DNA from 2 places in the Streptomyces sp. CA-179760 genome. Region 2 is predicted to be linked to the other one. Evidence: riboswitches for the same ligand, from Rfam matches in the RefSeq annotation. Region 2 holds a riboswitch; the other holds the start of a gene.
What was found. Region 2 has a riboswitch for cobalamin ahead of ACQEV8_RS10045 (cobalamin biosynthesis protein). Riboswitches for the same ligand answer to the same signal wherever they lie in the genome.
Positions count from the first base shown of each region.

Region 1: another riboswitch for cobalamin. It lies ahead of ACQEV8_RS07065 (ABC transporter substrate-binding protein); the one in region 2 lies ahead of ACQEV8_RS10045 (cobalamin biosynthesis protein).

Region 1 covers NZ_JBNJLZ010000001.1:1,613,811-1,618,500, reverse strand. The annotation lists gene ACQEV8_RS07085 (cation diffusion facilitator family transporter) at 1-728, opposite strand, end outside; gene ACQEV8_RS07080 (ArsR/SmtB family transcription factor) at 790-1,149, shown strand; gene ACQEV8_RS07075 (4-hydroxybenzoate 3-monooxygenase) at 1,151-2,374, opposite strand; gene ACQEV8_RS07070 (CoA-binding protein) at 2,412-2,819, opposite strand; cobalamin riboswitch at 2,901-3,089, shown strand; gene ACQEV8_RS07065 (ABC transporter substrate-binding protein) at 3,160-4,176, shown strand; gene ACQEV8_RS07060 (FecCD family ABC transporter permease) at 4,173-4,690, shown strand, end outside.
Region 2 covers NZ_JBNJLZ010000001.1:2,246,125-2,250,814, reverse strand. The annotation lists gene ACQEV8_RS10050 (cobyric acid synthase) at 1-634, opposite strand, end outside; gene ACQEV8_RS10045 (cobalamin biosynthesis protein) at 631-1,572, opposite strand; cobalamin riboswitch at 1,673-1,812, opposite strand; gene ACQEV8_RS10040 (hypothetical protein) at 1,959-2,180, opposite strand; gene ACQEV8_RS10035 (anion permease) at 2,216-3,457, opposite strand; gene ACQEV8_RS10030 (lysozyme) at 3,602-4,354, opposite strand; gene ACQEV8_RS10025 (class II aldolase/adducin family protein) at 4,553-4,690, shown strand, end outside.

The sequences.
Region 1 (4,690 bases), 630 kb from region 2:
ATGACTCGCCGGAACACCTCACGCGCCGCGTCCCGCAGCACCAGCGCGATCGCCGCCGTGATAGCCAACCCCACGATCGGGTCCGCCAGGTGCCAGCCCAGGGCCGAGCCGCCGGCACCCAGCAGCACGGCCAGTGAGGTGAAGCCGTCGGTGCGGGCGTGCAGTCCGTCGGCGACCAGCGCGGCCGAGCCGATCGCGCGGCCCACCCGGATGCGGTAGCGGGCCACCCACTCGTTGCCCGCGAACCCGACGAGGGCCGCCACGGCGACCGCCGGAACCTGCTGGACCGGACGTGGGTCGAGGAGGCGGTCGATCGCCGTCCACCCCGCGAAGGCGGCGGACGCGGCGATCGTCAGCACGATCACGAGCCCCGCCAGGTCCTCGGCCCGGCCGTAGCCGTAGGTGAAGCGGCGGGTGGCCGCGCGCCGGCCCAGCACGAAGGCGATCCCGAGCGGTACGGCGGTCAGCGCGTCCGCGGTGTTGTGCACGGTGTCGCCGAGCAGCGCCACCGAGCCGGAGACGGCCACCACGAGCGCCTGGGCCAGAGCCGTCACACCGAGCACCGCGAGCGAGACCCACAGCGCCCGCATCCCACGAGCCGAGGACTCCAGGGCCGGGTCGACCTTGTCGGCCGTCTCGTGGGAGTGGGGGGTGAGGAGGTGGGACAGCCGGTGGCGCACGCCGTGCCGGTGGTGGTGAGGGTGGGAGTGCTCGTGCCGGTCGCTCACGTGGGTCCCTTCCGGTGCGCGGGAGTGGACGTGCACACGCCCACAGCGCCATTATGTGCGTATGAGCGCACGCATGCACCTGTCACCTGCGCACGATGCGCACCCGCGCAGCCCCGGCGAGGAACAGTTCGCGCTCGCCGCCGAACTCCTCGCCCTCCTGGGGGACCGGACCCGCCTCGCCCTGCTGCACGCACTGACCAGGTCGGAGGCCGACGTCACGACCCTCACGGAGGAGTGCGGGGCGGCCCGGCCCGCCGTCAGCCAGCACCTGGCGCGATTGCGCCTCGCGGGTCTGGTGAACACGCGCAAAGAGGGCCGCCGGGTGATCTACTCACTCCGTGACGGCCATCTGCGCCGGCTGGTGGACGAGGCGCTGAACGTGGCCGACCACCGTCTCAGCGACCGTCCCCCGCACGACTGAGTCAGTACCGCGCGGCTGTCCCCAGATACTGCTCGGCGAAGGCCGCGGCCGCCGTGGGTGAGGTGAACAGGCGGCGCAGCCGGGCGAGCGTGGTGCCCGCGCGGAACGGGTCGCCCGCCGCCGTGCCGTGGTACACCTCGGAAAGCCACTGCGAGAACTCCTGGTAGTCCCACACGCGCCGCAGGCACGCCTGCGCGTAACCGGCCAGAGGGCTCTCGTCACCCGTGGTCAGGCGGGCCACCAGGGCGTCGCCGAGCAGGAAGGCGTCGTGCAGGGCGAGGTTCATGCCCTTGGCCGCGATGGGGGCGACCAGATGGGCCGCGTCGCCCGCGAGGTGGAGCCGGCCGTGCACCATCGGCTCGACCACGTAGTCGTGCATGTCCAGCACGCGCTTCTCGATCAGCCGCCCCTCCGTCAGCGGCGGCACGCCGGCCGCCCCGAGCCGCTGCCGCAGCTCCGCCCAGACGCGCTCGTGCGGCCAGTTCTCCGGGTCGTCACCCGGCGGGCACTGGAGGTAATAGCGGGTCACCTCCGGGCTGCGGGGCATCTGCCCCGCGAAGCCGTTCTCGTGGCAGCCGAACAGCACGCAGTCGGCGGACGGCGGCGCCTCGGCGAGCAGCGCCAGCCAGCCGATGCCGTAGTCGTGCCGCGCGACCCGGACCCGATCCGGCGGCAGCGACGCCCTCGTCACTCCGCGCGCCCCGTCGCAGCCGGCCACGAAGTCGCAGTGCACGACCCGCTGTTCACCCGTGTCGGGGCAGGTGTACGACACGGACGGCCGGTCGGTGTCGAGGTCGTGCAGCTCCACGTCGCGGACCCCGAAGCGGATCTCCCCGCCGCGCACGTCGGCGTACTCGCGCACCAGGTCCGTCACCAGCAACGGCTGCGGGTAGACGAAGTGGTGACTGCCCGTCATCTCGCCGTAGTGGAACCGGTACCGCTCTCCGTCGAAGCGGAACTCGCACGCGGTGTGCAGCTCCGCGCGGTCCAGCAGCCTCCGGGCGAGGCCCCGTTTCTCCAGTCCCCGTACTGCCCACTCCTCGATGATCCCGGCCCTGGGCCGCTGTTCGATGAACTCCCGGGTCTCGGTCTCCAGCACCAGACAGTCCACGGAGGCGGCCCGCAGGATGTTGCCGATGGTCAGCCCGGCGGGACCGGCGCCCACGACGACGACCGGGAAACGGCGGGGGGAATCTGAGTCCGCGGGCGGGGAGGCGTGGGTCATGCGCTCATTATGGGAGCGGGGGCGTCGGACGTGAACGTCACCCGACCCGCGGGATCTCGATCGCGGGACAGCGGTCCATCACCATCTCCAGGCCCGCGGCCCGGGTGCGGTCGTGCGCCGGCTCGTCGACGACGCCGAGCTGGAACCACACCGCCCCCGCGCCCTTGGCGACCGCCTCGTCCGCGACCGCACCGGCGAGGTCGCTGTTCACGAACACGTCCACGACGTCCACGTCGAAGGGGATGTCCGCCAGACTCGCGTACCCCTGCTCGCCGTGCACGGTCTCCGCCTTGGGGTGCACGGGCACGACGCGTTTGCCGTACCGCTGGAGCACCGCGGCGACGCCGTACGCCGCGCGCTGCCGGTTCGACGACAGGCCGACCACGGCCCAGGTGTCGCCGAGCTCGGTGAGGATCCTGCGGACCGTTGCGTCGTCGCCGTACACCGGCGGCCTCCTCGGGAGTCGTGGAAGAGCTGCTGTCCGGCCAACGACGCGGGGCGCGGGGTGATTCCCCGATGGCCACCGTGATAGCTTGCCGAGGCCAGTCGAACCCATGTACGTGGGTCAGGGAATCCGGTGCGAATCCGGAACTGACGCGCAGCGGTGAGGGGGACGGGCGGGGCCGCGGCCACTGAACGGCTCGATGTCGTACGGGAAGGCGCCCCGCACCGGGTGAACCCGAGTCCGAAGACCTGCTGGCAGCCCCCGCGGCCGGCCGGCGGTGGGGGAGCACCGTACGACCGGGCTCCGCGATCGGGCCCTCGACGTCTGAGGACTGGTTTCCTTGCCCCTCGCCCGACCTGCCCGCGCCGCCGTCCTGCTCGCGGCCGGCTCCCTGCTCATGACCGGCTGCGGGGGCTCGAAGCCCACCACCACGAAAGCCGTCGTCACGCTCGACAACGGTGGCCGGAAGGTCCGAGTCGACAAGGCGCCCCGGCACGCCGTCTCCCTCAACCAGGGCACCACCGAGATCCTGCTCTCCCTCGGCCTCGCCGACCGAATGGCGGGCACGGCCACCTGGACCGACCCCGTGATGAAGGGGCTGGAGAAGGCCAACGCGAAGGTGCCGCGCATCGCCGAGAACAACCCCTCCTTCGAGCGCGTCCTTGACTCCGAGCCCGACTTCGTCGCCGCGTCCTTCGTCTCCACCCTCGGCAAGGGCGGCGTCGCCACCCGCGACCAGTTCGAGAAGCTCGGCGTGCCCACGTACGTCTCCCCGTCCGACTGCGCCGGCAAGGACAACTCGGGCGGCGGTGACGGCAAGCGCGACAAGGCGCTGGGCATCGACGCCGTCTACGGCGAGGTGCGGGACCTCGCCACCGTGTTCGGAGTGAAGGACCGCGGCGACAAGCTCGTGGCCTCCCTCCAGCAGCGGATGAAGAAGGCCGCGCGGGGCGTCGACGCCTCCGGCGTCTCACTGTTGTACTGGTTCGCCAACTCCGAGTCGCCCTACCTGGCCGGCTGCTGCGGAGCGCCCGGCATCATGACCCGCGCCCTCGGCGCGAAGAACGTCTTCGACGACACCCACGAGGAGTGGCCCCAGGTCAACTGGGAGACGGTCGCCGACCGTAACCCCGACGTCCTCGTCATCGGTGACCTGACCCGCGACTCGGAGACCGCCGAGTCGGCGAAGCGTAAGATCGCCTTCCTGGAGTCCAACCCGGTCACCAAGAACATGGACGCGGTCAAGCACAAGCGGTATGTGCTGCTCAGTGGGCAGGCCATGAACCCGACCATCCGCACGGTCGAGGGTGTGGAGAAGGTCGCGGCCGGACTGCGTGAGTTCGGGCTCGTGAAGTGACCCTCCGCGGACCGGCCCTCGGCCTTGGGGGTGCCTTGCTGCTGGTGGTCTCCGTGGCCCTGGCGATCACCATCGGACCGGCCGACCTCCGGGTCGGGGACGTGTGGTCCGTCGTCGCGTCCCACCTCGGGATCGGAAGCTCAGACCTGACGCCGATCCGGGACGGGATCGTCTGGCAGCTGCGGCTGCCGCGCACCCTGCTCGCGGCCGTGTGCGGGGCGGGACTCGCCGTGTGCGGGGCGGTGATGCAGTCGCTGCTGCGCAACCCGCTCGCCGATCCGTTCGTGCTCGGGGTGTCCTCGGGCGCCTCCACCGGCGCGGTCGTCATCGTCGTGCTGGGCGTGGGCGGCGGTGCCGTCTCGGTGTCCGCGGGCGCGTTCCTCGGCGCCCTGGTCTCCTTCGCCCTGGTCCTGCTGCTCAGTCACACCCTCGGCGACACGACCGACCGGGTCGTCCTCGCGGGCGTCGCCGCCATGCAGCTCTTCTCCGCGCTCACCTCCTTCGTGGTGCTGAC
Region 2 (4,690 bases):
CGAGCCCCGGCTCCAGCAGGGAGACGTCCCCGCGGAACTTGTTCACGAGGAACCCGGCGACACACTCCTGGTCCTCGCGCGACAGCAGGGCGACGGTCCCGAAGAACGAGGCGAAGACCCCGCCCCGGTCGATGTCGCCGACGACGACCACGGGCAGACCGGCGTTGCGGGCGATCCCCATGTTGACGATGTCCGTCCGCCGCAGATTGATCTCGGCGGGAGAACCGGCCCCCTCACAGATCACCGCGTCATACGTGCCCCGCAGTCGCTCAAGGCAGTCCAGCACCGTCCCGAGCAGCTTCTGCTGCCGTCCGCCGTGATACCCGCGCGCACTGAGCTCGCCGACCGGCCTGCCCAGCAGCACGACCTGACTGCTCTGCTCGCCACCGGGCTTGAGCAGCACGGGATTCATCAGCGCGGTCGGCTCCACGCGGCACGCCTGCGCCTGCATGGCCTGCGCCCGCCCGATCTCGGCGCCCTCCCGTGTCACGAACGAATTCAGGGACATGTTCTGCGCCTTGAACGGCGCGACCTTGACGCCCTGCCGCACCAGCCACCGGCAGATTCCGGCGGTCACGACGCTCTTGCCCGCGTCGGAGGTGGTACCGGCGACGAGAAGCCCACCGCCCGTCATGACGTACGCCCCTTCACGATGTGGCGCGCGGCGACACAGACGCCGAGCGCGAGCCAGCCGACGCGCCTGGACAGCCGTACGGCCCGTTCGATGTCCCGGGTACCGACGCCGCGCCCCGCGCCGTTGAGGACGGGCCGGTGCTCCACGCGCCCGCCGTAGGCCAGGGTCCCGCCGAGCCGCACCCCGAGCGCCCCCGCGAACGAGGCCTCCACGGGCCCGGCGTTGGGACTCGGATGCTTGGTGGCATCGGCACGCCAGGCAGCCACGGCTCCCCGGGGATCGGCCCCGGCCACGGCCGCGAGCACGGCGGTCAGCCGAGCCCCCGGCCACCCCACGACATCGTCCAGCCGCGCGGAGGCCCACCCGTAGCGCCGGTACCGGGCCGACTGGTGCCCGACCATGGCGTCGAGGGTGTTGACGGCCCGGAACCCGAGAAGCCCCGGCACACCGCCGATCGCCCCCCACACGAGCGCTCCCACGACCGCGTCGGAGGTGTTCTCCGCGACGGACTCGACGACGGCCCGGGCGATCCCGTCGGCGTCCAGTGCCTGCGGATCCCGTCCGCACAGATGCGGCAGCCGCGCACGGGCCGCTTCGACGTCCCCGGCCTCCAGGGCGCGCCCGATGGCCAGCGCCTCCCGCGCGAGCGAAGTCCCCCCGACGACGGCCCAGGTGGCCGCACCGGTCACCACGACGGAAGCGGCATCGGACGTACGCACGGCACGCGCGGCGACGGCCCCCAGCGCGACAGCCCCGCCCGCACACACCACGGTGTGCAGCGCGCCCCATCCCCGGTGGTCCCGCCACAACACCCGTTCCACCGCGCCCGCGGCCCGCCCGAACGCGGCGACCGGATGCCCCCGGCGAGGATCGCCGAGCAGCAGATCACCGATCAGACCGGCGGCGGCACCGTACGCGTGGATGCGACCGGCACTCATGGGCTCAGCCGGCCGCGGGGGCGGGCAACGGCGGGGTACAGACCCTGAATCGGCAGCCGAACATGGCGATATGTCCTCACTCAGGGTGTCCACGCCCTGGTTCGACGAGACCGGCGGGGAGAGTTCCTGGCTCCCGGTGAGTGCTACCCCGGTGACAGTGGCGGGACCGCGCCGGACTTTCACCGGCTTCCTCTCCTGCCGCCGCATTGGCCCCGGCAGTCCACCACGGCCGCGAACAGCCGTCAACTTGCCGTTGACCTGCGAGGGGAGAGTGTGGACAAGCCCACACCGCCTGCCTGGCAGGGGGTGCTGACGGCCGCCCCGCACACGGCAACCGGGCGGCCCGGGGCCGAAGCCCCGTGCCGCCCGGTGACAGACGATCGCGGTCAGGCCACGATCAGATAGATCCCGTACCCGACAGCCGCCGCACACCCCGCGAAGCACGCGTACGCACCCGTCACCGCGAGCCCCGCGGACCCGCCCGCCGCCACCGCTCGTTCGCGGCGCGACAGGCCGGTGATGCCGAGGGTGAACAGGCCGACGAGGGTCACGGTGGCCACGAGGCTGACACCGAAGACGGAGCCGAGGGTCGCCCAGTCGATCTTCATCTCAGAGATTCTTCCTTGTCACCGGGTGGGCGGGATCAGACCGGGGTGGTCGTGGTGGAGGGTTCCCGTTCGGCCTGGGCCTGGGCCGGGATCGTGGCGGCCAGTTCCTCGGACGGGCCCGCCGGAGGCGGCGTCACCGCGGCGATCGCGGTGGTCACGACACCCGCCGGCTCCTCGTCGACCTCGTTGACGTTCGTGTGGTCGACGACCTCGCGGCGCGACAGCTTCCAGATCACCGCGCTGGAGACGACCAGGAAGACCGCCACGACCGCCGTGCCCCAGCTCCCGAAGCCGGTCACGTACTCGGCGAGCGCACCCACCAGGGCCGCCGCCGGCAGCGTCAGACCCCAGGCGACGAACATCCGCGTCGCCGTCGACCAGCGGACCACGCCGCCCTTGCGGCCGAGCCCCGCGCCCATCACCGCGCCGGACACGGAGTGGGTGGTGGAGAGGGAGAAGCCGAGGTGCGAGGAGGCCAGGATGACCGTCGCCGCGCTGGTCTGGGCGGCGAAGCCCTGCTGCGGCTGGAGGTCGGTCAGGCCCTTGCCCATGGTGCGGATGATGCGCCAGCCGCCGAGGTAGGTGCCGAGCGCGATGGCGATACCCGCCGAGAGGATGACCCACATGGGCGGGTCGGAGTCGGGGGCGACGGCGCCGCCGGCGACCAGGGCGAGGGTGATGACACCCATCGTCTTCTGGGCGTCGTTGGTGCCGTGGGCCAGCGAGACCAGGCCCGCGGAGGCGATCTGGCCGGCCCGGTAGCCCTTCTTGGAGCCCTCGCCGTCGGCCTTCTTGCCGAGCGAGTACGTCAGCCGGGTGGCGAGCAGCGCCGCGATGCCCGCGACCAGCGGGGCGGCGATCGCCGGGATCAGCACCTTGGTGACCAGGACGTCACCGTGCACCGCGCCGACGCCCGCCGAGGCGATCGTGGCGCCGATCAGGCCGCCCATCAGGGCGTGCGACGAACTGGACGGCAGACCGACGAGCCAGGTCAGCAGGTTCCAGAGGATCGCTCCGACCAGGGCGGCGAAGATGACCTCGGGACGGATTCCGGCCTCGTCGACGAGGCCTTTGGAGATCGTGTTCGCGACTTCGACGGACAGGAAGGCGCCGACCAGGTTGAGGACCGCGGACATGGCCACCGCGATCTTCGGTCTCATGGCGCCCGTGGAAATGGTCGTGGCCATCGCGTTCGCGGTGTCGTGGAAACCGTTCGTGAAATCGAACGCGAGTGCGGTTACCACCACAATCGCGAGGATCAGCGAGAAGCTTTCCATTTACCCAGGCAATCGTTCGGCGTCGTTGGCGGGACGAACGTAGGTAACCCGAGTGAACGGAAGATGAACTGGGAGGGGCGCAGGGGTGTCGGCAACAGAGGGTCGTCATTCCGCCCTGGTGGAGCTGTCCTTGCGCCCCGACGATCAAGTGCCCCTGGCGAACTGTTTCAGTCGATCGAGTGACCCGTCGAAGAGATTCTGATCACCCGGCAGGGTGCCGCTGCCGTTGTCGTACTGCCAGAAGGTCCAGGAGGACCAGCCGGCCGGCAGCGGCCCCGCGCTCGCCGCGTCGTAGCGGGCGACCCACAGGGGGTGGTTCGCGGCAAACGCGCGGCTGTTGCCCGTGCACGTGTTCCACCAGTGGGTGGTCGTGTAGATCGCCGGGCGGCGGCCGGTGAGCCGCTTGATCTCGTCACTGAACGACTCGACCCAGCCGACCATCGCTGCCTTGCTCAGGCCGTAGCACTTGTGCTTCTTGTCGTACGGGTTGTACTCGATGTCGAGCGCGGGCGGCAGTGTCCAGCCGTCCGCGCTCCAACTGCCGCCGTTGCGTACGAAGTGGGCCGCCTGCGCCCGGCCCGACGACCTGTTCGGCAGCGCGAAGTGGTAGGCGCCGCGGATCAGGCCCGCCGCGCGTGAGCCGTTGTACTGCCGACTGAAGTAGGGGTTGCGGTAGGTGGTGGACTCGGTCGCCTTGACGTAGACGAATCTGGCGCCCTTCGCCCTGGCGCTCCGCCAGTCGACGTTCTTCTGGTGGGACGAGACGTCGTGCCCCTTCGGGCGGCTCGCCGCCTCGGCCGGGGACTCCGCGAGCGAGGTCCCTCCCAGCGCGAGTGCCGCGGCGGAGGCCGCCAGTAAGCGGCTGCGGCGGCGGGTGGGTATGTGGTCACGGGCCATGCGATTCCCCCCGGAATGGCGACGTGCACGGCAAATCACCCAGAGGGTACGGGAGGGCCGTTGAATACCCGATGATCTCCAGCCAAGAGAGGTCCATTACTGGTTTGCGTCGGTATGCGCCCTTACGGATGCTTGGTTTCCGGCCTAAAGTGCCCCCGCCCGGCGGCGCGTTGAAGGGCTGCCTGGCAGGATCGCCGCATGGCTGAGCAGCGAGGCGACGAGCGGGACACGGGGGACGTCCGAGGCGGCGGACAGGGTGTGGGGGAGTCACGGCGGAGCGGTGTGCGACCCGAGGAGGAGCGCGCCTGGGAGGACCTCGTCGCGACGGCCCGCCGG